Regions from separate parts of the Enterobacter chengduensis genome, predicted to be linked through region 4. Evidence: predicted binding sites of a transcription regulator. Region 4 holds the regulator's gene; each other region holds the start of a gene.
What was found. The regulator sigma-54, encoded in region 4, starts transcription at its own class of promoters, with help from an activator protein. The targets are predictions, from matches to a motif close to GTTGGCACANNTTTCGCTNT.

Region 1 (7,366 bases), 1.9 Mb from region 4:
GTGCTGAGCAGGAATAGGAAAACCTTTCAGTGAAATAACGAAGTTTTCACCGTCTTTCTTTATTTTTGCGCCAGTATCACACCAGTCAGACGCAATACGAAAGAACTCATCGCTTCCGACATTCCAGCCAAGACGAACGTGCTTCACGTAGCCTGAACGCAACAGATCGCAGGCCTCTTTGTAGTCGCTGGCAGTTGACAGTTGTTGTTTCATTTTCTCTTCTTCAGAAGTTTACGTAGAGCTTTGATTTCTTTAGGAGTAAAAGGAGAAACGCTCTCTTCTTCCGTGTGCTGATTATCAATATCCTCTTCCGATACTCCCGCCTCTTCTACTGCTTCGAACGCCAGCAGCAGCAGTTTCTCTGTCGTCACGCTTAAATTCTCGTTATTAAGTTCCGCATAGTGGCGAAGCCTTTCTTTTAGCGCGTCATCAATTTTAACGTTTAATACCGCTGTAGCCATGTTTGTCACTTCCCTTCGGAATAAGTACTTTATTTAATACACGAAGTTAACAATGTTATCCAGATATATATTTTTTTGAGTTATGGAAGAAAATAACCGTCCAATCATAAAATGACAGTCTATTATTACAGGTTTATGACATTAATATTTCTGTGCGATGAAATATATATTACAGAATATAGGCACAATATTATTGCGGGGATAGCGATTCAGGAGAAAGGCGAAGCGGGAGAAACTGATGAGGGCAGAAATGGGTGGGGGCCCTGCCAGCTACATCCCGGCACACACGTCGTCTGCCCTGGCTGCTTCCTTCCGGACCTGACCTGGTGAACAGAGTAGCGTTGCGGGAGAACCAACAGAGCCCCCATTGAGAGCGTTGATAACCAACGCGCTGGCGCATTATCCCTGTGCGAAGGCCCAATTGCAAGCCGCCCGGAACCGGATGCTGGTTTCTTGCGCAAACCGGCGCAGCAATCAGGGCGATCTTCGTTTACCATAGCTTTCCAGCAACTCCTCAAGGTGAAGGTATGGACGAACACGACTCCTTTCCACAGCGCGTATGGCAAATCGTGGCCTCAATCCCGGAAGGCTATGTGACCACCTATGGCGAGGTCGCGCGTCTGGCCGGTTCTCCGCGCGCGGCGCGACAGGTTGGAGGCGTCCTGAAACGGCTGCCGGAAGGCAGTACGTTGCCCTGGCATCGGGTGGTGAACCGTCATGGCGACATCTCGCTCACCGGACCGGATCTCCAGCGTCAGCGTCAGGCGTTACTCTCAGAGGGGGTACAAGTGTCAGGGTCGGGTCAGATCGATTTGCAAAAGTTTCGCTGGGTGTACTGATCCCCTCTCCAGGAGGAGAGGGGAAAGGCACGTATCACATCTGGGTCGGTGGCGTTGGCAGGGACGGCTGATTGGTCTGCGGTGCGACCGGTACTTCGGTCTGCTGCACAGGGACCAGGTTCAGGTCGATTTTAGTCCCACCGTTGTTAATCGCTTCCTGGACCGTATCGGTGATAAAGACCAGCTTACCGTTGATGGTTACCGCTGCGCTCAGCAGAATACGGGCTTTAGGCTGCACGTCAGACGGGTTATACGGCAACACGAAGCTAAACGGTGCCTGCTTGCCTTCGGTACGAACGGCACGCTGAGCCAGAACCTTCGACGGCGCGTCGGCCAGAGAGGCATCAGACAGCGTCACCGTTAATACCGCATCCGGCGGCAACGCAACTTTTTGCTTAATCCAGATGGTACCTGAAACGTTAGGCTGCTGAATGGATTGCTGCGAAAGGGTATTAATCCCGTTCGGGTCTGCTACGGGCACTGGCACCTGGGCGCTCTTACCGGCACAGGCGGACAACGCCACCGCAATCGCCACACCACTTAGCATAGGCACGAGTTTCATTGAAGTCTCCTTATCATCAATGCACCAGCGGGATCGATCCCATCCGATGTCGTTTCAATCACATAACGTATTCAAGTGTGGCACAGATCACCGATTTATGCCTGAAAACGTGCCGATATTCAGATTATTCTACCCATCGGACCACTTTCGTTTCTGCGTTATACTCTGCCTATCTTTCGCTACGGCGCTTATTGAGGACAACTATGAGTCAGGCACTGAACAATCTGCTGACATTACTGAATCTGGAAAAAATCGAGGAAGGACTCTATCGCGGACAGAGCGAAGATTTAGGCTTGCGCCAGGTCTTCGGGGGTCAAGTCGTTGGACAAGCGCTGTACGCGGCAAAGGAGACCGTCCCGGCAGACCGTCTGGTGCATTCGTTCCACAGCTACTTCTTGCGCCCTGGCGATAGCGCAAAACCTATCGTGTATGACGTTGAAGTGCTGCGAGACGGCAACAGCTTCAGCGCGCGCCGCGTCGCGGCCATTCAGAGCGGCAAGCCGATCTTTTACATGACCGCCTCTTTCCAGGCGCCGGAACCGGGCTATGAGCATCAGAAAATCATGCCTCCAGCCCCCTCCCCGGACGATCTGAAATCGGAAACGGATATCGCTCGCGCGCTGGCGCATCTGCTGCCGCCGCAGGTCAAAGAGAAGTTTCTCTGCGATAAGCCGCTTGAGATCCGCCCGGTGGAGTTTCACAACCCGATGAAAGGCCACACCGCCGAGCCAAAGCGTCAGGTCTGGATCCGCGCCAACGGAACCGTGCCGGAAGATTTCCGCGTCCATCAGTATCTGCTGGGCTATGCGTCTGACTTTAACTTCCTGCCGGTGGCGCTGCAGCCGCACGGCGTCGGCTTCCTTGAAAAAGGGATGCAGGTCGCGACGATCGATCACTCCATGTGGTTCCACCGCCCCTTCAACATGAACGAGTGGCTGCTCTACAGCGTGGAGAGTACGTCGGCGTCGAGCGCGCGCGGGTTTGTGCGCGGTGAGTTTTATACCCAGGACGGGGTCCTGGTCGCCTCGACGGTGCAGGAAGGGGTGATGCGTAATCGCGGTTGACGTTGTGCGGCCTGATGCCCTCACCCTGACCCTCTCCCACAGGGAGAGGGAATACACATTAAAAACGGCAACCGAAGTTGCCGTTTTGCTGTTTATTATGCGTTATACGCATTCTCGCCGTGGCTGTTGACGTCCAGACCTTCGCGTTCCTGTTCTTCCGGTACGCGCAGACCCACCGTCATGTCCGCCAGCTTGTAGCCAATGAACGCGACAACGGCTGACCACACTACGGTGATAGCGATACTTTCCAGCTGCACCAGCACCTGATGCACCATGGTGACGCCTTCCGCGTAGCCCACGCCGCCCAGCGATTTCGCGGCGAAGATACCGGTCATGATACAGCCGATGATGCCGCACACGCCGTGCACGCCAAACACATCGCAAGGATCGTCCACGCGCAGCAGACGTTTCAGTGCGGTCACGCCCCACAGACCCGCTAGACCGGACACCAGGCCGACCAGCAGCGCGCCGCCCACGCCGACATAACCACACGCTGGCGTGATGCCAACCAGACCGGCAATCGCACCGGAACAGGCACCCAGCAGTGACGGTTTACCGCGAACGGCCCACTCGCCAAACACCCAGGAGAGGATTGCACCCGCCGTGGCCACAACGGTATTCACGAAGGCCAGCGCGGCGATTTCGTTTGCTGCGCTTGCAGAACCGGCGTTGAAGCCAAACCAGCCAAAGTAGAGGATAGCCGTACCGGTAAAGACCATCGGCAGGTTGTGCGGTTTGAACGCTTCTTTACCGAAGCCCACGCGCTTGCCAATCAGGTAGGCACCCACCAGACCCGCAACCGCGGCGTTGATGTGAACAACGGTACCGCCCGCAAAGTCCAGCGCGCCGTGCGTCGCCAGCAGACCACCGCCCCACACCATGTGCGCAATCGGCACATAGGAGAGGGTCAGCCAGACCACCACAAAGATCAGGACCGCAGAGAACCGAATACGCTCCGCCAGCGCGCCGACGATCAGCCCGACGGTAATGCAGGCAAACGAGCCCTGGAACGCCACGTGAATGTACTGATAGAAACTGCCCATCAGCGCGGTCAGCTCAATATTCTTCAGCATCACCCAGTCGAAGTTGCCAAAGAAGGCGTTGCCCGTGCCGAACGCCAGCGAGTAGCCGTAAACCACCCACAGCACGCAGACCAGTGCAAACGTCACGGCAACCTGCGTCAGCATGGAGAGAACGTTTTTGCCACGGATCAGGCCGCCGTAAAAGAGGGCAATGCCCGGAATAGACATGAACAGCACCAGCGCGGTGCTGATCATCATAAAGGCGTTATCAGCTTTGTCTGCCACCGCAGGAGCAGCCGCCAGCGCCAGGCCCGGCAGCAGTGCCAGCGAACCCAGACCCGTTTTAAGTGTTGCTATCTTCATTTTCTCGATCCCTATCACTGTGTGCCAGGAGTAACTTACAGTGCCGCTTCGTCAGATTCGCCGGTACGGATGCGAATGACGCGCTGCAGTTCGGCAACGAAAATTTTGCCGTCGCCAATTTTGCCGGTGTAGGCCGCTTTGCTAATGACATCAATCACTTCATCAAGCTGATCGTCAGCAATCGCAACGTCAATTTTTACTTTTGGCAGAAAGTTAACGCTGTATTCCGCCCCGCGATAAAGCTCGGCATGACCCTTCTGACGACCAAAGCCTTTCACTTCGGTGACAGTCAGTCCCTGAATACCCATTGAAGACAACGCTTCACGCACGTCTTCGAGTTTGAATGGTTTGATTACAACCGTAACCAGCTTCATAGATCCCCTCCAGTCAGAATTCGGTAATGGCCGCAGCTTACGCAGAAGGTATTGCAAGGGGTGTGCCAGAAATGAAAACGGGAAGGAATAGCGATGCGATGAGCGTTATACGGTCTTGATAGATGAAGAGGCGAAAAAAAACGCACCATGCCGGTGCAGGGTGCGTTTCAGTTTTGCACCAACAGGAATGACCGTTAGCGCGGCGCCTCATTTTAGTGCATCAGGCGCTAAGCGACTCTTCATCGCGCACGCTGGCGGCCAGCTCTTCGCCCGCCAGCTGCAGCTGGTACATCTGCCAGTAGCGCCCTTTTGCTTCCAGCAGCTCACGGTGCGTGCCGCGCTCCACGGCCTGTCCGCGATGCAGCACCAGAATGGTATCCGCGTCGACGATCGTGGAGAGGCGGTGGGCAATCACCACCAGCGTCGTATGGTCGCGCACGGCAGCCAGCGCCTGCTGGATGGCCTGCTCGGTGCCGGAGTCAATGCTGGCCGTGGCTTCGTCAAGAATCAGCACCTGCGGCGTTTCAATCAGGACGCGCGCCAGCGCCAGGAGCTGCTTTTGCCCCACGGAGAGATTGTTGCCCTGCTCGCCCAGCTTGGTATTGATCCCCTCGCTGAACCCGCGCGCCAGCTCCGCCAGCTGCACCGTTTCCAGCACCGCCCAAACCTGCGCCTCTGAATAGTCCCGCCCCAGGGTGACGTTGGCGTAGAAAGTATCGGCCAGCACGACCGGATCCTGCTGCACCATCGCAACGCCTTTGCGCAACACCGTGTGGCTAAGCGACGCGAGCGGGCGTCCGTCGAGGCGGATTTCGCCGTGCGTAACCGGGTAGTAGCCCATTAACAGGCTGGCCAGCGTGCTCTTGCCGCTGCCGGTATGCCCCACCAGCGCGACGAAACCGCGCGACGGAACGTCAAGCGTGATGTCCTGTAGTACCAGGCGGTCTTCGCGATAGGCAAACGAGACGTTATCAAAGGCGATAGCCCCGCTTTTCAGAGGACGCTCGTCATCGCCGTAGGCCTGCCGCGGCCTGTCCATTAGCTCAAACACGCGCTCACCGGCGACGACCGCCTGCTGCAGCATCGATTGCTGGGTGGTGAGCTCGATCAGCGGCTCGTTGAGGCGCCCCAGATAGCTAATAAAGGCGTACAACACGCCCACTTCAATCGTACCGTTTGAGCTCAGGCCAAAGAGCATCAGCAGCCCGCACAGCACCAGCGCAGAGAAAAGGCTCAGCAGCGGTCGCAGCAGGAATCCGTCCAGGCGAAGCGTCTGCATCCGCGCCATATAGTGCGAACGGCTGGCTTCGCCCATCCGCTCGCCAAAGCGCGCCTGCTGGCGGAACTGCTGGATGACGCTCATGCCGTTGATCACTTCATTGAAGCCGTCGTTGATGTCGGCCAGGTAGGCGCGCACCCGACGCACGATTGGCGTGCTGTAGCGCTGGTAAATCACCATGACGATCAGCACCGCCGGGAAGATAGTGATTGCCACCAGCGCCATGCGCCAGTCGAGGCTGAACATCGCGACAAGCATCGCGCCAATCAGCGCCGCGCTGCGCAATACGGTCGCCACCACGGTGACGTACAGATCGCGGATCACCTCGGTATCGTTGGTGACGCGCGAGATCACCTGCCCGACCGGCTGGATATCAAACTCGCTGAGCGGCTGGCGCAGCGCCGCGTCCATCACATCCGTACGCAGCTGCTGAACGACGCCCACGGCGGCCCGGTTAAACAGCAGCGACTGGGCATAGTGCAGCCCGGCTGCTGTCAGCTGTAAGCCCACGTAGGCCACGCCTAAGCCCGCCACCAGCCCGAGCGGCAGGTAGCTTTTGGCGACCATATTGTCGATGAAATAGCTGATGAGCAGCGGACCGCTCACCTCTGCAATCGCCGCAATCCAGAGTAAAAGCACGGCAACCGAGAGCGGTTTACGCCACGGCGAGCCGTAGGCCAGCAGACGTTTGAGCGTCGGCCACATCGTTCCGAGCTTACGCATTGGCGGCCTCCTCATCCTGCTCCGGCGCATCGTCCAATGCCGCTTCAAGCTGCTGATAGCGGTACATATCGCGATACCAGCCCGGCTGCTCGGCCAGCGCGTCATGCTGCCCTCGCTGGGCAATATGGCCGTGCTGTAAAACCAGAATTTCGCTGGCTTCGGTGAGCGCGGACAGGCGGTGGGCGCTGATAATAATTGTCCGTCCGTCGCCCCACTGGCGCAGGTTATGCAGAATTTGATGCTCGGTACGGCCGTCCACGGCGGACAGCGCGTCGTCCAGGATAAGGATTTCGGCATTCAGCAGCAGCGCGCGGGCAATGGAGATACGCTGTTTTTGCCCGCCGGACAGCATGACGCCGCGTTCCCCAACTTCCGTTTCGTAGCCCTGCGGCAGACGCAAAATATCATCATGTACGCTGGCTAAACGCGCCACGTGTTCAATCTCTTCCTGCGTCGCCCCGGGGCGTCCAAGGGCAATGTTGTTCGCCACGGTGTCCGAAAACAGGAACGGCGTCTGGCTGACCACCGCCAGGCGGCCACGCCACTCGTCAAGCAGCAGCCTGGTCAGGGGAATATCATGGAAGTGGATATCGCCCTCGATGACGTCAAAGTGGCGCTGAAGCAGAGAGAGCACGGTACTTTTGCCGGAACCCGTCGGGCCGCAGATGCCCAGCATCTG
Region 2 (7,366 bases), 520 kb from region 4:
TACGGGGCGCTCTGAGGATCGACCATGACACATAACAGTGATCCGTTAACCCTGAAATTGAGCCTGCGAGAGAAGTGCGCCTACGGGATGGGCGATTTTGGCTCGAACCTGATGCTGTGTATTGGCACGCTGTATCTGCTGAAGTTTTACACCGATGAACTGGGCCTGCCCGCGTTCTACGGCGGCATTATTTTCCTGGTGGCGAAATTCTTCACCGCGCTTACCGACATGCTGACCGGCGTGCTGCTGGACTCCCGGCGCAATATCGGCGCGAGGGGAAAATTCAGACCGTTTATTCTTTACGCTTCCGTCCCGGTGGCGCTGGTCGCGACGGCGCAGTTTATGGCCAACGACTTTAGCCTGACGGTGAAAACGGCGCTCGCCACGGTGCTCTTTATGCTGTTTGGCCTGTGCTACAGCCTGATGAACTGCTCTTACGGGGCGATGGTACCGGCCATGACCAAAAACCCCAACGAGCGCGCGCAGCTTGCCGCCTGGCGTCAGGGCGGCGCCACGGTCGGGCTGTTGCTCTGCACCGTCGGCTTTATGCCCATTCAGGCGCTGTTCGTCCACCAGCCCTCTCTCGGTTATCTGGTGGCCGCGCTGGCGTTTGTGACGGGTGGTCTGTTCTGCATGTGGTGGTGCTACAGCGGCGTGAAGGAGCGCTACGTGGAGCTCACGCCCGATCACCATAAGCCCGGCATTCTGAAATCGTTCTGCGCGATTTTCCGCAACCCGCCGCTGCTGGTGCTGTGCATCGCCAACCTGTGTACCCTCGCCGCCTTTAACATCAAGCTGGCGATTCAGGTCTATTACACCCAGTACGTGCTGAACGATCTGCATCTGCTGTCGTGGATGGGCTTTTTTAGCATGGGCTGCATTCTGATTGGCGTGTTTCTGGTGCCCGGCGCGGTGAAGCGCTTTGGCAAGAAGCCGGTCTATCTGGGCGGGCTGGCGCTGTGGGCGGTGGGTGACGTGCTGAACTTCTTCTGGGGGACCAGCTCCCTGCTGTTCGTGCTGTTTTCCTGCATGGCCTTCTTCGGCACGGCGTTTGTGAACAGCCTGAACTGGGCGCTGGTGCCGGATACCGTCGATTACGGCGAGTGGAAAACCGGCATCCGCGCCGAAGGGTCGGTGTACACCGGGTATACCTTCTCGCGCAAAATATCCGCCGCCCTCGCCGGCTTCCTGCCCGGCATCATGCTGACCCAGATTGGCTACGTTCCCCATGCGGTGCAGAGCGCAGGCACGCTGCTGGGGTTGCGTCAGCTTATTTTCCTCTGGCCGTGCGGCCTGGCGATCGTGGCCGCCGTAACCATGGGGCTGTTTTATAAACTCAACGAAGCGCGCTTCGCCTTTATTATCGAGGAGATTGGAAAACGGAAAAAACAAACCGCAAATACCCCTGAGATAACCCCCAACAATAAAGCGTCAGCAGTCACTTTATAACAATAAATCCGGCCACTATGTCCTTCCTGTTAATCAGGAGGGAGGCCTTTCTGTACCTGATACATGGACAAATTATGAAAAGAATCATTACCGTACTGATCGTGTCGTCTGTGTCCTGCCCGGTATTCGCCGGGGCCTATGTCGAAACGCGTGAAGCCTACAACACGGCCTCTGAGCTGCACGAGGTGATCCTGCGAGCGGGATATAACTTCGATATGGGCGCGGGGCTGATGTTCACCAACGCCTATAACGTGGGGAAATGGGACGAGCTGAAGCACAGCTATAACGAAATTGAGGGGTGGTATCCGCTCTTTAAACCCACCGACAAACTCACCTTCCAGCCTGGCGGATTAATTAACGACAGCAGCACCGGTTCGGGCGGTGCGGTCTATCTGGACACCAATTATAAATTCGTCGACGGGTTCAACCTGACGTTTCGCTATCGCTATAACCATAACAATTACGATACGCCGGATTACAACGGGCAGATGGATAAGAACGACACGCACGAGTTTGCCAACTACTGGAATTTCAAAGTGACGGATGCGTTTTTCTACACCTTTGAACCGCACTTTTTCCAGCGGGTGAATGATTATCACAGCAAAAATGGCAAAGACCATCACTGGGAAATCACCAATAAATTCAGCTATAGGATCGACAGAAACTGGCTGCCGTACCTCGAGCTTCAGTGGCTGGATAGATGGAATGATTACAACCGCGAGCAGTACCGGATTCGGTTGGGGTTACGGTATTCGTTCTAACAAAAAAGCCGCTGATTTCTCAGCGGCTTTTTTACTACGGATTAACCGTATTAGTCTTCTTTCGCACCGCGCATAGCACGTTTACGATCGTTCTCGGTCAGGTGACGTTTACGGATACGAATTGACTGTGGAGTCACTTCGACCAGTTCGTCATCATCGATGAATTCCAGAGCCTGCTCCAGAGTCATCTTGATCGGTGGAACCAGAACCGTTGCTTCGTCAGTACCGGACGCACGCATGTTGGTCAGTTTCTTACCGGTCAGGCAGTTTACGGTCAGGTCGTTAGAACGACTGTGAATACCGATGATCTGGCCTTCGTAAACTTCCGCACCGTGACCCAGGAACAGCTTACCGCGATCCTGCAGACCGAACAGCGCAAACGCAACCGCTTTACCCTGACCGTTGGAGATCAGCACGCCGTTGTTACGCTGGCCCACTTCGCCCGGACGCACGTCGTCGTAGTGGCTGAAGGTGGAGTACAGCAGGCCGGTACCGGAGGTCATGGTCATGAACTCAGAACGGAAGCCGATCAGGCCACGGCTTGGGATCACGTAGTCGAGACGTACGCGGCCTTTGCCATCTGGATTCATGTTTTTCAGGTCGCCTTTACGCTCGCCCAGTGCCTGCATGACAGAACCCTGGTGCTGCTCTTCAACGTCCAGCGTTACGTTTTCGAACGGCTCTTGTTTACGGCCGTCGATTTCGCGGAAGATAACTTTCGGACGGGAAACCGCCATCTCGAAACCTTCACGACGCATGTTTTCGATCAGAACAGACAGGTGCAGCTCACCACGACCCGAAACGCGGAATGCATCAGCGTCTTCGGTTTCTTCAACGCGCAGCGCAACGTTGTGCACCAGCTCTTTGTTCAGGCGGTCAAGGATCTGACGAGAGGTAACGAATTTACCTTCTTTGCCACAGAACGGAGAGGTGTTGACGTTGAAGAACATGGATACGGTTGGTTCATCAACGGACAGGGCTGGCAGCGCTTCGACGTTCTGCGGATCGCAGATGGTGTCGGAGATGTTCAGTTCACCCAGACCGGTGATAGCGATGATGTCGCCCGCTTCCGCAACGTCACTCTCGATACGCTCAAGACCCAGGTGAGTCAGTACTTTACCGACTTTACCGTTACGGGTTTTGCCTTCGCTATCGATGATAGTAACCTGCTGGTTAGGCTTCACTTTACCGCGCTTGATACGACCAATGCCGATAACGCCAACGTAGTTGTTGTAGTCGAGCTGAGAGATCTGCATCTGCAGGGTGCCGTCGAGATCGACGTTTGGCGCAGGAACACGGTCAACAATCGCCTGATACAGCGGGGTCATGTCTTCAGCCATGTCTTCGTGGTCCAGACCGGCAATACCGTTCAGCGCGGAGGCGTAAACGATAGGGAAGTCCAGCTGCTCGTCGGTCGCGTCGAGGTTAACGAACAGGTCGAAGACCTGATCAACAACCCAGTCAGGACGCGCGCCAGGGCGGTCAACTTTGTTGATAACAACGATTGGCTTCAGACCATGGGCAAAAGCTTTTTTGGTCACGAAGCGCGTCTGTGGCATTGGGCCATCCATTGCGTCAACGACCAGCAGAACGGAGTCTACCATGGACATTACACGTTCAACTTCACCACCGAAGTCGGCGTGCCCTGGGGTATCAACGATGTTGATACGGTAGTCATTCCATTTAATCGCGGTGTTTTTCGCGAGGATGGTAATCCCACGCTCTTTCTCCAAATCGTTGGAGTCCATCACGCGTTCTTGGGTTTCGGCACGCGCATCAAACGTACCGGATTGCTGCAGCAGCTTATCAACCAGGGTAGTTTTACCATGGTCAACGTGCGCGATGATGGCGATGTTACGCAAATTTTCGATCACAACTTTGCCTCAGGCATTTAGAAATAGCGCGTTATTGTACACGGATTAATCGCACTACAAAACAGGATCACAAACATCCCCCGCAAACAAGTATTGCAGAGATGCTTTGTGATCGCTTTCACGGAGCGGTAAAAGGGCACTTTAACGTAAATTGCACCAATATGGTGCTCAATGTTCACATTGAAGCACTATACTGGTGCAACAAATCCATCGTGGTGCAGCCCTTTTGCACTATGGTGCGCATGATAACGCCTTTTTGGGGTGTTTTAAAAGTTGGCACAGATTTCGCTTTATAAAAAATACATGGCACCAGCCAGTACAAACAGAAATTGAAGACCTCGTTACCACGACGACAATGACCAATCTGGAGAGTTAAGTATGTCCGCTGAACACGTTTTGACGATGCTGAACGAACATGAAGTGAAGTTTGTTGATCTGCGCTTCACCGATACCAAAGGTAAAGAACAGCACGTCACAATCCCTGCTCATCAGGTGAACGCCGAATTCTTCGAAGAAGGCAAAATGTTTGACGGCTCCTCCATTGGCGGCTGGAAAGGCATCAACGAATCCGACATGGTTCTGATGCCAGATGCAACCACCGCGGTCATTGATCCGTTCTTCGAAGAACCTACCCTGATCATCCGTTGCGACATCCTCGAGCCAGGCACGCTGCAGGGCTACGACCGCGACCCACGTTCTATCGCTAAACGCGCTGAAGAGTACCTGCGTTCTACCGGCATCGCGGACACCGTGCTGTTCGGGCCAGAGCCAGAGTTCTTCCTGTTCGATGATATCCGTTTCGGTGCCTCTATTTCTGGCTCCCACGTGGCTATCGACGACATCGAAGGTGCATGGAACTCCTCCACCAAATACGAAGGCGGTAACAAAGGTCACCGTCCGGGCGTGAAAGGCGGTTACTTCCCGGTTCCTCCGGTCGATTCCGCACAGGACATTCGTTCCACCATGTGTCTGGTGATGGAAGAGATGGGCCTGGTGGTTGAAGCTCACCACCACGAAGTGGCGACTGCGGGTCAGAACGAAGTGGCTACCCGCTTCAACACCATGACCAAAAAAGCGGACGAAATTCAGATCTACAAATACGTTGTGCATAACGTTGCGCACCGTTTCGGTAAAACCGCGACCTTCATGCCAAAACCGATGTTTGGCGACAACGGTTCCGGTATGCACTGCCACATGTCTCTGTCCAAGAACGGCACTAACCTGTTCTCTGGCGACAAATATGCCGGTCTGTCCGAGCAGGCGCTGTACTACATCGGTGGCGTTATCAAACACGCTAAAGCGATCAACGCCCTGGCGAACCCAACCACTAACTCCTACAAGCGTCTGGTCCCGGGCTACGAAGCGCCAGTCATGCTGGCCTACTCTGCGCGTAACCGTTCTGCTTCTATCCGTATCCCGGTGGTGGCATCTCCTAAAGCGCGTCGTATTGAAGTTCGCTTCCCGGACCCAGCGGCTAACCCATACCTGTGCTTCGCCGCACTGCTGATGGCCGGTCTGGACGGTATCAAGAACAAGATCCACCCGGGCGAAGCGATGGACAAAAACCTGTACGACCTGCCGCCAGAAGAAGCGAAAGAGATCCCACAGGTTGCTGGCTCTCTGGAAGAAGCCCTGCAGGCGCTGGACGCAGACCGCGAGTTCCTGACCGCGGGCGGCGTGTTCACTGACGACGCTATCGATGCTTACATCGCCCTGCGTACCGAAGAGAACGACCGCGTGCGTATGACTCCGCATCCGGTTGAGTTCGAACTGTACTACAGCGTTTAATTAAGTTGTTTTACCCGGCGTGACACGCGCCGGGAGTAGTTGCCGTGGAAACTTTTAGCCCATCTCCGGATGGGCTTTTTTCTCCACCAACAACCTGATCTCACGCGCTTTTTACGCCGAAAACGCTATACTGCACTAAATTAGTGCAAACGACTCCAGGAGACTGCTGAATGGCAACTGGCACGCTGCCCGATGCTGGGCAGATCCTCAATTCTTTGATTAACAGCATCTTGCTGGTCGATGACGAGCTGGCCGTTCATTACGCCAACCCGGCGGCGCAGCAGCTGCTCGCCCAAAGCGCACGCAAACTGTTCGGCACCCCGCTTCCTGAACTCCTGAGCTATTTTTCGCTGAATATTGGCCTGATGCAGGAAAGTTTGCAGGCCGGCCAGGGGTTTACCGATAACGAAGTGACGCTGGTGATCGACGGGCGCTCGCACATTCTGTCGCTGACCGCGCAGCGTCTTCCTGAAGGGCTGATCCTGCTGGAAATGGCGCCGATGGATAATCAGCGTCGACTGAGCCAGGAGCAGCTTCAGCATGCGCAGCAAATTGCCGCCCGTGACCTGGTGCGCGGTCTGGCGCATGAAATCAAAAACCCGCTGGGTGGGTTACGCGGCGCGGCGCAGCTGCTGACCAAGGCGCTCCCCGACCCCGCGCTGGCGGAGTACACCAACGTCATCATTGAGCAGGCGGACCGTCTGCGGAATCTGGTAGACCGCCTTCTCGGGCCGCAGCAGCCGGGAATGCACGTCACGGAAAGCATTCATAAGGTGGCTGAACGGGTGGTGAAGCTCGTCTCAATGGAGCTGCCGGAGAACGTCACGCTGGTACGTGATTACGACCCCAGCCTGCCGGAACTGGCCCATGACCCGGACCAGATTGAGCAGGTCCTGTTGAATATTGTGCGCAACGCCCTGCAGGCGCTGGGGCCCGACGGGGGCGAGATTATTTTACGCACCCGTACCGCCTTCCAGCTCACGTTACACGGCGTCCGCTACCGGCTGGCGGCCCGCATCGACGTCGAGGATAACGGGCCCGGCATTCCATCGCATCTTCAGGACACTCTGTTCTACCCGATGGTCAGCGGTCGCGAAGGCGGGACAGGCCTGGGCTTATCCATTGCCCGCAGTTTGATCGATCAACACTCCGGGAAAATTGAATTTACCAGTTGGCCGGGACATACCGAGTTTTCGGTCTTCCTGCCGATTAAAAAATAAAGGTGACGTTTATGCAACGAGGGATAGTCTGGGTAGTCGATGACGATAGCTCCATCCGTTGGGTGCTTGAACGCGCGCTCACAGGGGCAGGATTAAGCTGCACGACGTTTGAGAGCGGCAGCGAAGTGCTCGACGCACTCACCACCAAAACGCCGGATGTTTTGCTTTCGGATATTCGCATGCCGGGCATGGACGGGCTGGCGCTGTTAAAGCAGATCAAACAACGCCACCCTATGCTTCCGGTCATCATAATGACCGCGCACTCCGATCTGGA
Region 3 (7,366 bases), 2.1 Mb from region 4:
CAACTGGAGCGACGTCTGGGTATCGAAATTAACCGTCGCGATAATCACTTCAAACTTACCGGACGCCCTATCTGCGTCAATGCGGCAGCAGATATCCTGCGCAGCCTGTATGTCGATACCGCCCCGATGCGCGGCGAAATTCAGGATATAGAGCCGGAACAAATTCACCTCGCCATTAAAGAGGCGCGCGTGCTTGAGCAGAGCGCGGAAAGCGTGCCGGACTACGGCAAGGCAATCAATATCAAGACCAAGCGTGGCGTCATCAAGCCGCGTACGCCAAACCAGGCGCAGTACATCGCCAATATCCTCGACCACGACATCACCTTCGGGGTGGGTCCCGCGGGGACGGGGAAAACCTATCTGGCGGTTGCCGCTGCGGTAGATGCGCTGGAGCGTCAGGAGATCCGTCGAATTCTGCTGACCCGTCCTGCCGTTGAAGCCGGTGAAAAGCTGGGCTTCCTGCCGGGCGATCTGAGCCAGAAGGTCGACCCGTATCTGCGCCCTTTATACGATGCGCTGTTCGAGATGCTCGGCTTTGAGAAGGTCGAGAAGCTGATTGAGCGTAACGTGATCGAGGTGGCTCCGCTCGCCTACATGCGCGGCCGCACGTTAAACGACGCGTTCATCATTCTCGATGAGAGCCAGAACACCACCATCGAACAGATGAAGATGTTCCTGACGCGTATCGGCTTTAACTCGAAAGCGGTCATTACCGGTGACGTGACCCAGATCGACCTGCCGCGCAGCACCAAATCCGGCCTGCGCCACGCCATCGAGGTGCTGGCGGAGGTTGACGAAATCAGCTTTAACTTCTTCCACAGTGAAGACGTGGTACGCCACCCGGTGGTCGCGCGTATCGTTAACGCCTATGAAGCCTGGGAAGAGGCGGATCAGAAGCGTAGGGCCGAACTGGCCGCAGAACGTAAGCGCGACGCGCAGGAGCAAGAACAGAAATGAGTCAGGTGATCCTCGATTTACAGCTGGCCTGTGAAGACAATTCCGGCATGCCGGATGAGGCACAGTTCCAGAAATGGCTGGATGCGGTTATCCCGCAGTTTCAGGAAGAATCAGAAGTGACGATTCGCCTGGTGGATGAAGCCGAAAGCCACGAGCTTAACCTGACCTATCGCGGGAAAGATAAGCCGACCAACGTGCTCTCTTTCCCGTTCGAAGCGCCGCCGGGCATTGAGATGCCGCTGCTGGGCGATCTGATCATCTGCCGTCAGGTGGTTGAACAGGAAGCCAAAGAGCAGCAAAAGCCGCTTGAGGCCCACTGGGCGCACATGGTGGTACACGGGAGCCTGCACCTGTTGGGCTACGATCACATCGAAGATGACGAAGCGGAAGAGATGGAGTCCCTCGAGACAGAGATAATGCTTGCTCTGGGCTATGAGGATCCGTACATTGCCGAGAAAGAATAGTCCGTCACCTGACTGACTCACCTGCCGCCACGAAAGGATAACGCGTGGCGGTAAACGTTGAACTAACAAGAGAACCCTTAACAAACGCCATGAGCGACGACAATTCACACAGTAGCGACACGACAACCAGTAAAAAGGGATTTTTCTCCCTCATTCTGAACCAGCTTTTTCACGGCGAACCCAAAAACCGTGATGAACTGCTGGAGCTGATTCGTGATTCAGGGCAGAACGACCTTATCGACGAAGATACGCGCGAAATGCTCGAAGGGGTGATGGACATCGCCGACCAGCGCGTTCGCGATATCATGATCCCCCGCTCGCAGATGATCACCCTGAAACGTAACCAGACGCTGGACGAGTGCCTCGATGTCATCATCGAATCCGCCCACTCGCGTTTCCCGGTCATTAGCGAAGATAAAGATCACATCGAAGGGATTTTGATGGCGAAAGATCTGCTGCCGTTTATGCGCAGCGATGCCGAAGCCTTCAGTATGGAAAAAGTGTTACGCCAGGCCGTGGTCGTGCCGGAGAGTAAACGTGTGGATCGGATGCTGAAAGAGTTCCGCTCCCAGCGCTACCACATGGCGATTGTTATTGATGAATTTGGCGGCGTTTCAGGCCTGGTCACGATCGAGGATATTCTTGAGCTGATCGTGGGCGAAATCGAGGACGAGTACGACGAAGAAGAGGATATCGACTTCCGTCAGCTTAGCCGCCATACCTGGACCGTGCGTGCGCTGGCCTCCATCGAGGACTTCAACGACGCCTTCGGAACCCACTTCAGCGATGAAGAGGTCGATACCATCGGCGGGCTGGTGATGCAGGCCTTTGGCCACCTCCCGGCGCGCGGAGAGACCGTTGACATCGACGGTTACCAGTTCAAAGTAGCCATGGCCGACAGCCGACGTATTATACAGGTTCACGTCAGAACGCCGGACGACTCACCGGTGCCAAAACTGGAAGATTAATGTAAATGGCATTTGCCCCATTGCTTGAACGCCAGCGCGTCCGTTTGCTGCTGGCGCTGTTACTCGGAGCCAGCGGTACGCTGGCTTTCTCACCTTACGATATCTGGCCTGCGGCCATTCTCTCCCTGATGGGGCTTCAGGGTCTGACCCTGAATCGTCGTCCGGTGCAGGCTGCCGCGATCGGCTACTTCTGGGGGCTGGGGCTGTTTGGCTCAGGCATTAACTGGGTCTACGTCAGCATCGCCCAGTTTGGCGGTATGCCTGGCCCGGTTAACGTCTTCCTGGTGGTGCTGCTCGCCGCGTATCTCTCGCTCTATACCGGCCTGTTCGCAGGCATCCTTTCTCGCCTGTGGCCTAAAACCTCCTGGCTCCGCGTCGCCGTTGCCGCGCCGGTGGTCTGGCAGGTAACCGAGTTCCTGCGCGGCTGGGTGCTGACCGGCTTCCCGTGGCTGCAGTTCGGCTACAGCCAGATTGACGGCCCGCTGAAGGGCCTGGCGCCGGTCATGGGCGTTGAGGCCATCAACTTCCTGCTGATGGCAGTGAGCGGCCTGCTGGCATTAGCGCTGGTCACGCGCGGCTGGAAACCGCTGGCCGTGGCGCTGGTGCTGTTTGCCCTGCCCTTCCCGCTGCGCTATATCCAGTGGTTCACCCTTGAGCCCGCGCGCGCCATGCAGGTTTCCATGGTGCAGGGGAATATCCCGCAGTCCATGAAGTGGGACGAAAAAGAGCTGCTGAATACGCTGAAGATCTACGCCAACGCCACCGAAGAGGTGATGGGGAAATCGCAGCTGATTATCTGGCCGGAGTCCGCCATTCCCGATCTGGAAATTAACCAGCAGCCGTTCCTCAACATGATGAACGACCTGCTGGTGGCGCGCGGCAGCACGCTGATCACCGGGATTGTCGATGCGCGTCTGAATCAGCAGAACCGCTACGACACCTACAACACCATCATTACGCTCGGCAAAGACAGCGAGTACAGCTACCGCTCCACTGACCGGTACAACAAGAACCACCTGGTGCCGTTTGGCGAGTTTGTCCCGCTGGAGTCGATTCTGCGCCCGCTGGCCCCGTTCTTTGATCTGCCGATGTCCTCCTTCAGCCGCGGCCCGTACGTTCAGCCCCAGCTGCACGCGCACGGCGCGGCCCTGACGGCGGCCATCTGCTACGAAATCATTCTCGGCGAGCAGGTACGCGATAACTTCCGCCCGGATACGGACTATCTGCTGACCATCTCTAACGACGCCTGGTTTGGTAAGTCAATCGGCCCGTGGCAGCACTTCCAGATGGCACGCATGCGCGCCCTGGAGCTGGCGCGTCCGCTGCTGCGCAGCACCAACAACGGCATCACCGCCGTGATTGGCCCTCAGGGTGAAATTCAGGCGATGATCCCGCAGTTTACCCGAGAGGTGCTGACCGCTAACGTCACGCCAACAACGGGGCTGACGCCATACGCCCGTACCGGCAACTGGCCGCTGTGGATCCTGACCGCGCTGTTCGGCTTTGGCGCGCTGCTGATGAGCCTGCGCCAGCGTCGTCAATAACCTTCCCATCCGTTGCCGGGTGGCGGCTACGCCTTACCCGGCCTACATTCAGCATTTCCGTTCCCGTAGGTCGGGTAAGCGTCAGCGCCACCCGACAATCCCTGCCCAATCTCAAATCTGGCACGCCTATTGCTTTGTTTATTCAGGTGAACGCAGTTTGGCTTAACGTGCAACCTTGTCGCACCAGCGTAGATCGTCGGTAGCACCGAAACGGTGCAACGGGAGATTATTGCCTCTGAATGGTGCGGCGCGCTTCGCAAAAATAAACAATAACGCAGCAAAATCTTTACATTAAGCCAGACTAAATGTTAACAAGCTTGCATAACACTGCACTCGCATCGCGCGAGATATAACAACATCACAATGGGTATCAATGCGTCGCTGGCGCTGATAAGAAAGGAGTTGGGTATGCAATTACGTAAACTGGCCACAGCAATGCTGGTTATGGGAATGTCTGCCGGCGTGGTTCACGCTGAAGATGCACCGGCAGCAGGAAGCACTCTCGACAAGATTGCCAAAAACGGCGTCATCGTGGTCGGCCACCGTGAATCTTCTGTCCCGTTCTCTTACTACGACAACACGCAAAAGGTCGTGGGCTATTCACAGGATTACTCCAACGCCATCGTTGAAGCCGTGAAGAAAAAGCTGAACAAACCTGACCTGCAGGTGAAGCTGATCCCAATCACTTCACAGAACCGTATTCCGCTGCTGCAAAACGGCACCTTTGACTTCGAGTGTGGCTCCACCACCAACAACCTCGAGCGTCAGAAACAGGCGGCCTTCTCTGACACCATCTTTGTCGTGGGCACCCGCCTGCTGACGAAGAAAGGCGGTGAGATCAAAGACTTCGCTGACCTGAAAGGCAAAGCGGTTGTGGTGACATCCGGTACCACGTCAGAAGTGCTGCTGCACAAGCTGAACGACGAGAAGAAAATGGATATGCGCATCATCAGCGCGAAAGACCATGGCGACTCCTTCCGTACCCTGGAAAGCGGTCGTGCCGTCGCGTTTATGATGGATGACGCCCTGCTGGCGGGCGAGCGTGCGAAAGCGAAGAAACCAGACAACTGGGATATCGTCGGCACCGCGCAGTCAAAAGAAGCTTACGGCTGCATGCTGCGTAAAGACGATCCGCAGTTCAAGAAGCTGATTGATGACACCATCGCCCAGGTGCAGACCTCCGGCGAAGCGGAAAAATGGTTCGACAAGTGGTTCAAGAACCCGATTCCACCAAAAAACCTGAACATGAACTTTGAACTGTCTGACGACATGAAGGCGCTGTTCAAATCTCCAAACGACAAGGCTCTTAACTAATTAGAACAACAGGGGCGGGATCTCCTGCCCTCTCGATTGTCGGGAAGCATGGACAGACTATACGCTGAGTGGTCGTTCCCCACTCAGCACGAAAATGAGCTTCTCACCAATCTTCGAGGGTAGCGCTGCTACCCTTTTTTTTCTGGAGTTTATTATGTCAATAGACTGGAACTGGGGCATATTCCTGCAACAGGCCCCGTTCGGCAACACCACCTATCTTGGCTGGCTGTGGAGCGGCTTTCAGGTCACCGTGGCATTATCGATAACGGCGTGGATCATCGCGTTTCTTGTCGGTTCTTTGTTCGGTATTCTGCGCACCGTCCCTAACCGTTTTCTTTCAACACTGGGCACCCTCTATGTGGAACTGTTCCGTAACGTTCCGCTGATCGTGCAGTTCTTTACCTGGTATCTGGTTATCCCGGAACTGCTGCCGGAAAATATTGGCATGTGGTTCAAGTCGGAACTGGATCCGAACGTACAGTTCTTTGTCTCCTCCATGCTGTGTCTGGGGCTGTTTACCGCTGCGCGCGTTTGCGAGCAGGTGCGTGCCGCCATTCAGTCACTGCCGCGCGGACAAAAAAATGCGGGCCTGGCGATGGGCCTGACGCTGCCACAAACCTACCGCTACGTGCTGCTGCCTAACGCCTACCGCGTTATCGTTCCGCCGATGACCTCCGAGATGATGAACCTGGTGAAGAACTCGGCCATCGCCTCCACGATCGGCCTGGTTGATATGGCCGCGCAGGCGGGCAAGCTGCTGGATTACTCCGCTCACGCGTGGGAATCCTTCACCGCGATCACGCTCGCGTATGTTCTGATTAACGCTTTCATCATGCTGGTGATGAACCTGGTTGAACGCAAAATTCGCCTGCCGGGCAACATGGGGGGCAAATAATGTACGAATTTGACTGGAGTTCTATCGTTCCCTCCATGCCTTACCTGCTGGATGGCCTGGTGATTACCTTAAAAATCACGGTCATTGCCATCATCGTCGGTATCGTCTGGGGTACCCTGCTGGCCGTCATGCGCCTGTCGAGCTTTAAGCCGCTTGCCTGGTTTGCCACCGCCTACGTTAACGTGTTCCGCTCCATCCCGCTGGTGATGGTGCTGCTGTGGTTTTACCTGATCGTACCCGGCTTCCTGCAGAACGTGCTGGGGCTGTCGCCGAAAACCGATATCCGTCTGATCTCCGCCATGGTGGCGTTCTCAATGTTTGAGGCCGCTTACTACTCGGAGATTATCCGCGCGGGCATTCAGAGCATCTCCCGCGGGCAGTCCAGCGCCGCGCTGGCGCTGGGGATGACGCACTGGCAGTCCATGCAGCTCATTATTCTGCCGCAGGCGTTTCGCGCCATGGTTCCGCTCCTGCTGACCCAGGGTATCGTACTGTTCCAGGATACCTCGCTGGTCTACGTGCTGAGCCTGGCAGACTTCTTCCGTACCGCCTCAACCATCGGCGAGCGTGATGGTACGCAGGTTGAGATGGTGCTCTTTGCGGGTGCGGTCTACTTTGTGATTAGTTTAAGCGCATCGCTGTTGGTCAGCTGGCTGAAGAAAAGGACGGTATAATGATTTCCCTGAAAAATGTTTCTAAATGGTATGGGCACTTTCAGGTGCTGACCGACTGCTCCACCGAAGTGAAAAAAGGCGACGTGGTGGTGGTATGCGGGCCGTCCGGCTCGGGTAAATCGACGCTGATCAAAACCGTCAACGGGCTGGAGCCGGTTCAGCAGGGTGAGATCGTCGTCAACGGCACCAAGGTTAACGACAAGAAAACTAACCTCGCCCAGCTTCGCTCTCACGTGGGCATGGTGTTCCAGCATTTTGAGCTGTTCCCTCACCTCTCCATTATTGAGAATCTGACGCTGGCGCAGGTAAAAGTGCTTAAGCGCGATAAAAAAGCGTCGCGCGAGAAAGGTCTGAAGCTCCTGGAACGCGTTGGGCTTTCGGCCCATGCCGATAAGTTCCCGGCGCAGCTTTCCGGCGGCCAGCAGCAGCGTGTGGCGATCGCCCGCGCGCTGTGCATGGATCCGGTGGCAATGCTGTTCGATGAGCCCACGTCGGCGCTCGATCCGGAGATGATCAACGAAGTGCTGGACGTGATGGTCGAGCTGGCGCA
Region 4 (7,366 bases):
CAAAGAGATCATTGATGGTTACGGCAACCCGGCCACCTTCTACCAGATGCAGGACAACGGCAAGCCGGTGAAAGGCCACGCTTCGCATATGCATTATGAGCTGGCGAAGGACCTTGTCATCCTGACCGGAAATGCGTATCTGGAACAGCTGGACAGCAACATTACCGGCGACCAGATCACCTATCTGGTTAAAGAGCAAAAAATGCAGGCCTCGAGCGAGAAAGGCAAACGCGTCACCACCGTACTGGTTCCGTCGCAGCTGCAGGACAAAGGTAAAGGCCAGGCCCCGGCACAGAAGAAGAGTAACTAATTCGTTATGGCAACATTAACTGCAAAAAATCTCGCGAAGGCCTACAAGGGCCGCCGTGTCGTAGAAGATGTCAGTCTGACCGTCAACTCCGGCGAAATTGTAGGGCTGCTTGGCCCGAACGGTGCGGGTAAAACCACCACCTTCTACATGGTCGTTGGGATTGTGCCGCGCGATGCCGGCAACATTATCATTGACGATGAAGACATCAGCCTGCTGCCGCTGCACGCGCGCGCGCGTCGCGGGATCGGCTATCTGCCGCAGGAAGCCTCCATTTTCCGTCGTCTTAGCGTTTACGATAACCTGATGGCGGTCCTGCAAATTCGTAACGATCTGACCAGCGAACAGCGTCAGGACCGTGCCAACGAGCTGATGGAAGAGTTCCACATTGAGCACCTGCGCGACAGCCTCGGTCAGGCGCTCTCCGGGGGCGAACGCCGTCGTGTTGAGATTGCTCGCGCGCTGGCCGCCAACCCGAAATTTATCCTGCTGGATGAACCGTTTGCGGGCGTTGACCCGATCTCGGTTATCGACATTAAACGTATCATTGAACACCTGCGCGACAGCGGGCTTGGCGTACTGATCACCGACCATAACGTCCGTGAAACGCTGGCCGTGTGTGAACGCGCGTATATTGTGAGCCAGGGCAATTTGATCGCCCACGGTACGCCGCAGCAGATCCTCGAAGACGATCATGTTAAGCGCGTCTATCTTGGGGAAGACTTCAGACTCTGATAGGGTAGAGGTAACGTAACGCCGAACCGGAGAAAAATGCTCTGAACATGAAGCAAGGTTTGCAATTAAGGCTCAGCCAACAACTGGCGATGACGCCGCAGCTACAGCAGGCAATTCGCCTGTTGCAACTGTCCACGTTAGAACTTCAGCAGGAGCTCCAGCAGGCGCTGGACAGTAACCCCCTGCTGGAACAAACCGATCTTCATGACGAGGTAGACACCCAGCAATCGCAGGATACAGAAGCGCTCGACACCGCGGACGCACTCGAACAAAAAGAGATGCCCGACGAGCTTCCGCTGGATGCCAGCTGGGATGAAATCTACACCGCCGGAACGCCTTCCGGTACGCGTGCAGACTACCAGGACGATGAGCTACCGGTTTATCAGGGAGAAACCACCCAGTCGCTGCAGGATTACCTGATGTGGCAGGTGGAACTGACCCCCTTTTCCGATACCGACCGCGCGATTGCCACCTCCATTGTCGATGCCGTCGATGACACCGGCTATCTGACCGTCACCCTCGACGATATTCTGGAAAGCATGGGCGACGATGATATTGAGCTTGAGGAAGTTGAAGCCGTTCTGAAGCGCATCCAGCGTTTCGATCCGGTCGGCGTAGCCGCAAAAGATCTGCGCGACTGCCTGTTGATCCAGCTTTCTCAGTTCAGCAAAGAGACGCCATGGCTCGACGAGGCGCGCCTAATCATCAGCGATCATCTGGATCTGCTGGCGAACCACGATTTCCGCTCCCTGATGCGCGTCACGCGCCTGAAGGAAGAGGTGCTGAAAGAAGCGGTGAACCTGATCCAGTCGCTCGATCCGCGCCCGGGGCAGTCGATCCAGACCAGCGAGCCGGAATACGTGATCCCGGATGTGCTGGTCAGGAAACACAATGGCCGCTGGGTCGTTGAACTGAATTCAGACAGCATTCCTCGCCTGCAAATCAATCAGCAGTATGCCTCCATGTGCACCAGCGTGCGTAACGACTCCGACAATCAATATATTCGCAGCAATCTTCAGGAAGCGCGATGGCTGATCAAAAGTCTGGAGAGTCGAAATGATACGCTGCTGCGCGTCAGCCGCTGTATTGTCGAACAGCAGCAGGCTTTTTTTGAGCAGGGCGAAGAGTATATGAAACCGATGGTGCTGGCGGATATCGCCCAGGCCGTCGAGATGCATGAATCAACCATTTCCCGTGTCACCACGCAGAAGTATCTGCACAGTCCACGCGGTATTTTTGAGCTTAAGTATTTCTTCTCCAGCCATGTGAATACCGAGGGCGGCGGCGAAGCGTCGTCAACGGCCATTCGCGCGCTGGTGAAGAAGTTGATCGCCGCGGAGAACCCCGCGAAGCCGCTAAGCGACAGTAAGTTAACCACCATGCTGTCCGATCAGGGTATTATGGTGGCGCGCCGTACTGTTGCGAAGTATCGAGAGTCTTTATCCATTCCGCCGTCCAACCAGCGTAAACAGCTGGTCTGACACAACCGATAAGGAAGACACTATGCAGCTCAACATCACTGGACAAAACGTCGAAATTACTGAGGCTTTACGCGACTTCGTGAACGCGAAGTTTGCAAAACTCGAGCAGTATTTCGAAAGGATTAATCAGGTCTATATTGTGTTGAAAGTGGAGAAAGTGACTCATATCTCGGATGCCACCCTGCACGTTAACGGGGGTGAATTGCATGCCAGTGCGGAAGGGCAAGACATGTACGCTGCTATCGACGGCTTGATTGATAAGCTTGCGCGACAGCTCAATAAACATAAAGATAAACTGAAACAACACTAATTGTCCGGGCAGTTAACGGGTGCAGGACGGCCTGTTGTGAAACACAACAGACCATTTGTACAGTTAGCGCTTAGGTGAAATTATGATGAACAACGATTCCGCTCTTCAACTGAGCAATGTCCTTAACCAGGAATGTACCCGCAGTGCGGTTCACTGCCAGAGCAAAAAACGTGCGCTGGAGATTATCAGTGAACTGGCCGCAAAACAGCTTGGCCTGCCGCCGCAGGTGGTTTTCGAAGCGATTCTGACCCGTGAAAAAATGGGCAGTACCGGTATCGGCAACGGCATCGCGATCCCGCACGGCAAACTGGAAGAGGATACCCTTCGTGCCGTGGGCGTGTTTGTGCAGCTTGAAACACCCATCGCTTTTGATGCCATTGATAACCAGCCCGTCGATCTCCTCTTCGCGCTGCTGGTGCCTGCCGATCAGACGAAAACCCATCTGCATACGCTGTCGTTGGTCGCTAAGCGTCTGGCCGATAAAACCATTTGCCGTCGACTGCGTTCGGCCCAAAGTGATGAAGAGCTCTATCAAATTATCACTGAAGCAGAAGGCAATCAGGATGATGCATAACCAGGAGATGGCCTTCACATCTGTTGTCCTGAGGAGAAATGGAACATGGTGCTGATGATTGTCAGCGGTCGTTCAGGGTCGGGGAAATCCGTTGCTCTGCGCGCCCTGGAAGACATGGGTTTTTACTGCGTCGATAACCTGCCGGTCGTGTTATTGCCTGACCTGGCCCGCACGCTTGCGGAGAGACAAACCTCTGCCGCCGTCAGCATCGACGTCCGTAACATGCCGGAATCGCCAGAGATCTTCGAACAGGCCATGAGCAACCTGCCTGACGCGTTCTCGCCTCAGCTGCTGTTCCTCGATGCCGATCGCAATACGCTGATTCGCCGCTACAGCGATACCCGTCGTTTGCACCCGCTATCCAGTAAGAACCTCTCTCTGGAGAGCGCGATCGATGAAGAGAGCGACCTGCTGGAGCCGCTGCGCTCTCGTGCCGACCTGATTGTCGATACCTCTGAGATGTCCGTTCACGAGCTGGCGGAAATGCTGCGTACCCGGCTGCTGGGCAAGCGCGAGCGTGAACTGACGATGGTGTTCGAATCCTTCGGCTTTAAGCACGGTATTCCGATCGATGCGGATTATGTTTTCGACGTGCGCTTCCTGCCCAACCCGCACTGGGATCCAAAGCTGCGTCCCATGACCGGCCTGGATAAACCCGTCGCGGCCTTCCTCGACCGGCACACAGAAGTTCACAATTTTATCTACCAGACGCGAAGCTACCTTGAGCTATGGTTACCTATGCTGGAGACAAACAATCGTAGCTATCTGACGGTGGCGATTGGCTGTACCGGCGGTAAACATCGTTCGGTTTACATCGCCGAACAGCTGGCCGACTATTTCCGCTCGCGCGGGAAGAACGTTCAGTCCCGTCATCGCACGCTGGAAAAACGTAAAACATGACCGTAAAACAAACCGTTGAGATCACCAACAAGCTGGGCATGCATGCGCGCCCGGCGATGAAGCTGTTCGAGCTGATGCAGGGTTTCGATGCAGAGGTTCTGTTGCGCAATGACGAAGGCACTGAGGCGGAGGCGAACAGCGTCATCGCGCTACTGATGCTGGACTCTGCCAAAGGGCGCCAGATTGAAGTCGAAGCCACCGGCCCTCAGGAAGAGGAAGCGCTGGCGGCGGTGATTGCCCTGTTTAACGCCGGGTTTGACGAAGACTAACACTCGCCACGTCGGCGGGTGGCGCTGCGCTTACCCGCCCTACATTAAGTTGTTACGCTGCATAAACCCTTCCCCGCCCAGCTGATTCATCTGGCGCATGATCCATGCCTGCCTGCTTCGCACGTACCCTGATGGAGCATTGGCTTTAAAGCGGATGGGATTCGGTAAAACCGCGGCCAATAGCGCGGCTTCTGACATGCTCAGGCGGCTGGCTGGCTTATTGAAATACCGCTGGGCGGCAGCTTCGACACCAAAAATACCGTCGCCAAACTCAGCGACGTTGAGATAAACGGTCAGGATCCGTTTCTTGCTCCATACCGTTTCCATCCCCAGGGTCAACCCCGCTTCCAGCCCTTTACGCACCCAGCTTCGACCATCCCATAAAAACAGGTTTTTGGCCGTCTGCTGCGACAACGTTGACGCGCCGCGGACGCGGTTTTCATGGCGTTCGTTGTGGGCCAGCGCCTTTTCAATCGCGGCCACATCAAACCCCCAGTGCTCCGGGAATTTCTGGTCCTCCGCCGCAATCACCGCCAGCCCCATGAACGGTGAAATCTCGTCCATGCTCACCCAGTCAGAGTGGGCAACATAGCTAAAATCGCCGCTGAACCACGCGCCGAGCTGGCGCTCAACCATCACGGCAGAGAACGGCACCGGCAAAATGCTGAACACCGCCAGTCCGCCGCCCCAGAACACCGCCAGCACGAGGAAGAGGCGCAAAAGAAGGTATTTCATCCATTTTCCTGCGGAAGCGTGTCGCCTCATTCCGTCAGCACCAGCACGCGGGCTACCAGCTTTTCAATACCTGCGGCAGCTTCTGCGATGTTATTCGCCAGCATATACGCCGGCGTGGTGACAATTTTGTTATCTTCATCAACCACAATGTCATCAACCGGGCACGGAACGTGTTCGCCCCCCATTTCCTCGACGATCTCTGCGGTATCAATATCCGTCCCGATAGTCAGGCGCAGCGGAAAATCAAAAATCCTCGGCAGCATTGCCGGCGCGATGCAGATAAAGCCCAGCGGTTTTCCTGCTGCATGCATGGCCTGCGACAGCGCCTTAAGATGAGGATCGATCTGGCACTCCGCCCCCTGTGCGGCAAAGGTACTGAGATTTTTGGCCGCGCCAAAGCCACCCGGCACAATGAGCGCATCAAGCTCTGTAGGGTCTGCCTGAATAAGAGGATGGATATCGCCGCGCGCAATACGCGCGGCCTCAATCAGTACGTTGCGGGTTTCCGCCATCGGCTCGCCGGTCAGATGATTAATCACATCCGCCTGGTTTTTATCGGGCGCAAAACAGATCGCCTCTGCCCCCTGTTTAGCCAGGGCCAGCAGCGTAATGACGGCTTCATGTATCTCAGAACCATCGTAAACACCGCATCCGCTCAGCACGACACCAATCTTTTTCATCATGACAATCCTTTTCTGCAACTTGCTGAAGCACATTAATAATTTTGATTAAAACGCTATGCTTCACACATTTCACTGATTCATGTAACAAACCATTTAAGATTTGCTATCTTATCTGCGTGCGGCCTAAATTTTTCAGGCGGCGCCCTTTCGAAAATAACTTTAAAAAACAGGCGCAGCCACGATTTCCCTGGTGTTGGCGCAGTGTTCGCGCACCCCGGTTAAGCCGGGGTCATTTTTTTCTGGCGTCGACCCAGGCTTTAAGCACCGCAACATCGTTTTGCCACTCTTGCTTCATCTCTTCAACCCAATCACCCACGTTATCTTCCCATGCAGGTAAATCAGGCGACTGAATCTGTTGACCCAGTTGCTGCAGGTGGCGCAACCCAACCGAGCCGGCTGCACCTTTGATTTTATGACCTTCTTCCACGATGCCCTTCCGGTCGCGCGCCGTCAGGTTTGATTCCAGCACGCTCAGATAGCCCGGCATCATTTTTTCGAACACCGCCAGGCCGTCGGTAATCAGTTTCGGGCCGACCAGATCGATGTACTGCTCCAGCATCGCGGTATCGAGTATCGTTTGGGCTTTTGCGCTATCAACAGACGTCATGGTGCTCTCCTCTTCATCATGGGTGTCCCAGAACTTTTTGATCATAGCGGTCAGAGCAGGCACCGCCAGCGGCTTGCTGAGTACATCGTCCATACCGGCATCGAGATACTCTTTTTTATCTTTCAGTACGTTCGCCGTGAGCGCCACCAGCGGCGGCAGTTCGTCGGCCGCATACTGACGCGTCAGCTCACGCGAGATATCCAGCCCGGTCATATCCGGCAGCTGAATATCCAGCAGGACAAGATCGTATTCGCCCGGTTTAAACATTTCGAGCGCGGCCTTTCCGGTCATCGCGACATCCACGCTATTGCCCAGTTTTTCCAGCACGGAGCGCGCCACGATCACGTTCAGCTCAATATCTTCCACCAGCAGGACGTGCAGGGCAGGCAGCGGCATATCGTCGTTTTCAAACGTATCTTCTACCTCTTCCGCCACCGCCGGCGCATGCACCGTCAGCGTGAAGGTAGACCCTTTGCCCGGCTGGCTGGCCACGGAGATATCGCCCCCCATACTCTTCGCCAGCCGTTTAGAGACCGCCAGGCCAATGCCCGTCCCGGTCGCCGGTTTCCCGCCGTTGCTGTCCTTCACCTGATAGTACATGGCGAAGATCTTGTCCTGCTCCTCCAGCGGAATACCCATCCCGGAGTCTTCCACCTCGAAGTGCAGCATGTCGCCTTCGTCATAGCGGATGCGTACCGCCACCTGCCCCTTCTGGGTAAATTTCACCGCGTTGCTGATCAGGTTCCACAGGATCTGGCGCAGTCG

Region 1: glnK (P-II family nitrogen regulator) is a predicted target of sigma-54. The motif match lies at 4,736-4,755, and genes of this name have one in related genera.
Region 2: glnA (glutamate--ammonia ligase) is a predicted target of sigma-54. The motif match lies at 4,357-4,376, and genes of this name have one in related genera.
Region 3: FY206_RS07425 (amino acid ABC transporter substrate-binding protein) is a predicted target of sigma-54. The motif match lies at 4,050-4,069, and genes of this name have one in related genera.

The regions. Positions count from the first base shown of each region.
Region 1 is NZ_CP043318.1:1,276,071-1,283,436, reverse strand. Features, by position in the region: gene FY206_RS06395 (hypothetical protein) at 1-213, opposite strand, end outside; gene FY206_RS06390 (hypothetical protein) at 210-461, opposite strand; RNA gene ffs (signal recognition particle sRNA small type) at 723-819, opposite strand; gene FY206_RS06380 (MGMT family protein) at 989-1,300, shown strand; gene FY206_RS06375 (YbaY family lipoprotein) at 1,335-1,862, opposite strand; gene tesB (acyl-CoA thioesterase II) at 2,066-2,926, shown strand; gene amtB (ammonium transporter AmtB) at 3,022-4,311, opposite strand; gene glnK (P-II family nitrogen regulator) at 4,347-4,685, opposite strand; gene FY206_RS06355 (SmdB family multidrug efflux ABC transporter permease/ATP-binding protein) at 4,906-6,687, opposite strand; gene FY206_RS06350 (SmdA family multidrug ABC transporter permease/ATP-binding protein) at 6,680-7,366, opposite strand, start outside.
Region 2 is NZ_CP043318.1:5,036,254-5,043,619, forward strand. Features, by position in the region: gene FY206_RS24305 (MFS transporter) at 25-1,449, shown strand; gene ompL (porin OmpL) at 1,524-2,210, shown strand; gene typA (ribosome-dependent GTPase TypA) at 2,261-4,084, opposite strand; gene glnA (glutamate--ammonia ligase) at 4,463-5,872, shown strand; gene glnL (nitrogen regulation protein NR(II)) at 6,043-7,092, shown strand; gene glnG (nitrogen regulation protein NR(I)) at 7,104-7,366, shown strand, end outside.
Region 3 is NZ_CP043318.1:1,501,551-1,508,916, reverse strand. Features, by position in the region: gene FY206_RS07450 (PhoH family protein) at 1-957, shown strand, start outside; gene ybeY (rRNA maturation RNase YbeY) at 954-1,421, shown strand; gene corC (CNNM family magnesium/cobalt transport protein CorC) at 1,511-2,389, shown strand; gene lnt (apolipoprotein N-acyltransferase) at 2,395-3,933, shown strand; gene FY206_RS07425 (amino acid ABC transporter substrate-binding protein) at 4,342-5,247, shown strand; gene gltJ (glutamate/aspartate ABC transporter permease GltJ) at 5,402-6,142, shown strand; gene gltK (glutamate/aspartate ABC transporter permease GltK) at 6,142-6,816, shown strand; gene FY206_RS07410 (amino acid ABC transporter ATP-binding protein) at 6,816-7,366, shown strand, end outside.
Region 4 is NZ_CP043318.1:4,520,637-4,528,002, forward strand. Features, by position in the region: gene lptA (lipopolysaccharide ABC transporter substrate-binding protein LptA) at 1-310, shown strand, start outside; gene lptB (LPS export ABC transporter ATP-binding protein) at 317-1,042, shown strand; gene rpoN (RNA polymerase factor sigma-54) at 1,090-2,523, shown strand; gene hpf (ribosome hibernation promoting factor) at 2,546-2,833, shown strand; gene ptsN (PTS IIA-like nitrogen regulatory protein PtsN) at 2,916-3,407, shown strand; gene rapZ (RNase adapter RapZ) at 3,453-4,307, shown strand; gene npr (PTS phosphocarrier protein NPr) at 4,304-4,576, shown strand; gene mtgA (monofunctional biosynthetic peptidoglycan transglycosylase) at 4,616-5,341, opposite strand; gene elbB (isoprenoid biosynthesis glyoxalase ElbB) at 5,338-5,991, opposite strand; gene arcB (aerobic respiration two-component sensor histidine kinase ArcB) at 6,224-7,366, opposite strand, start outside.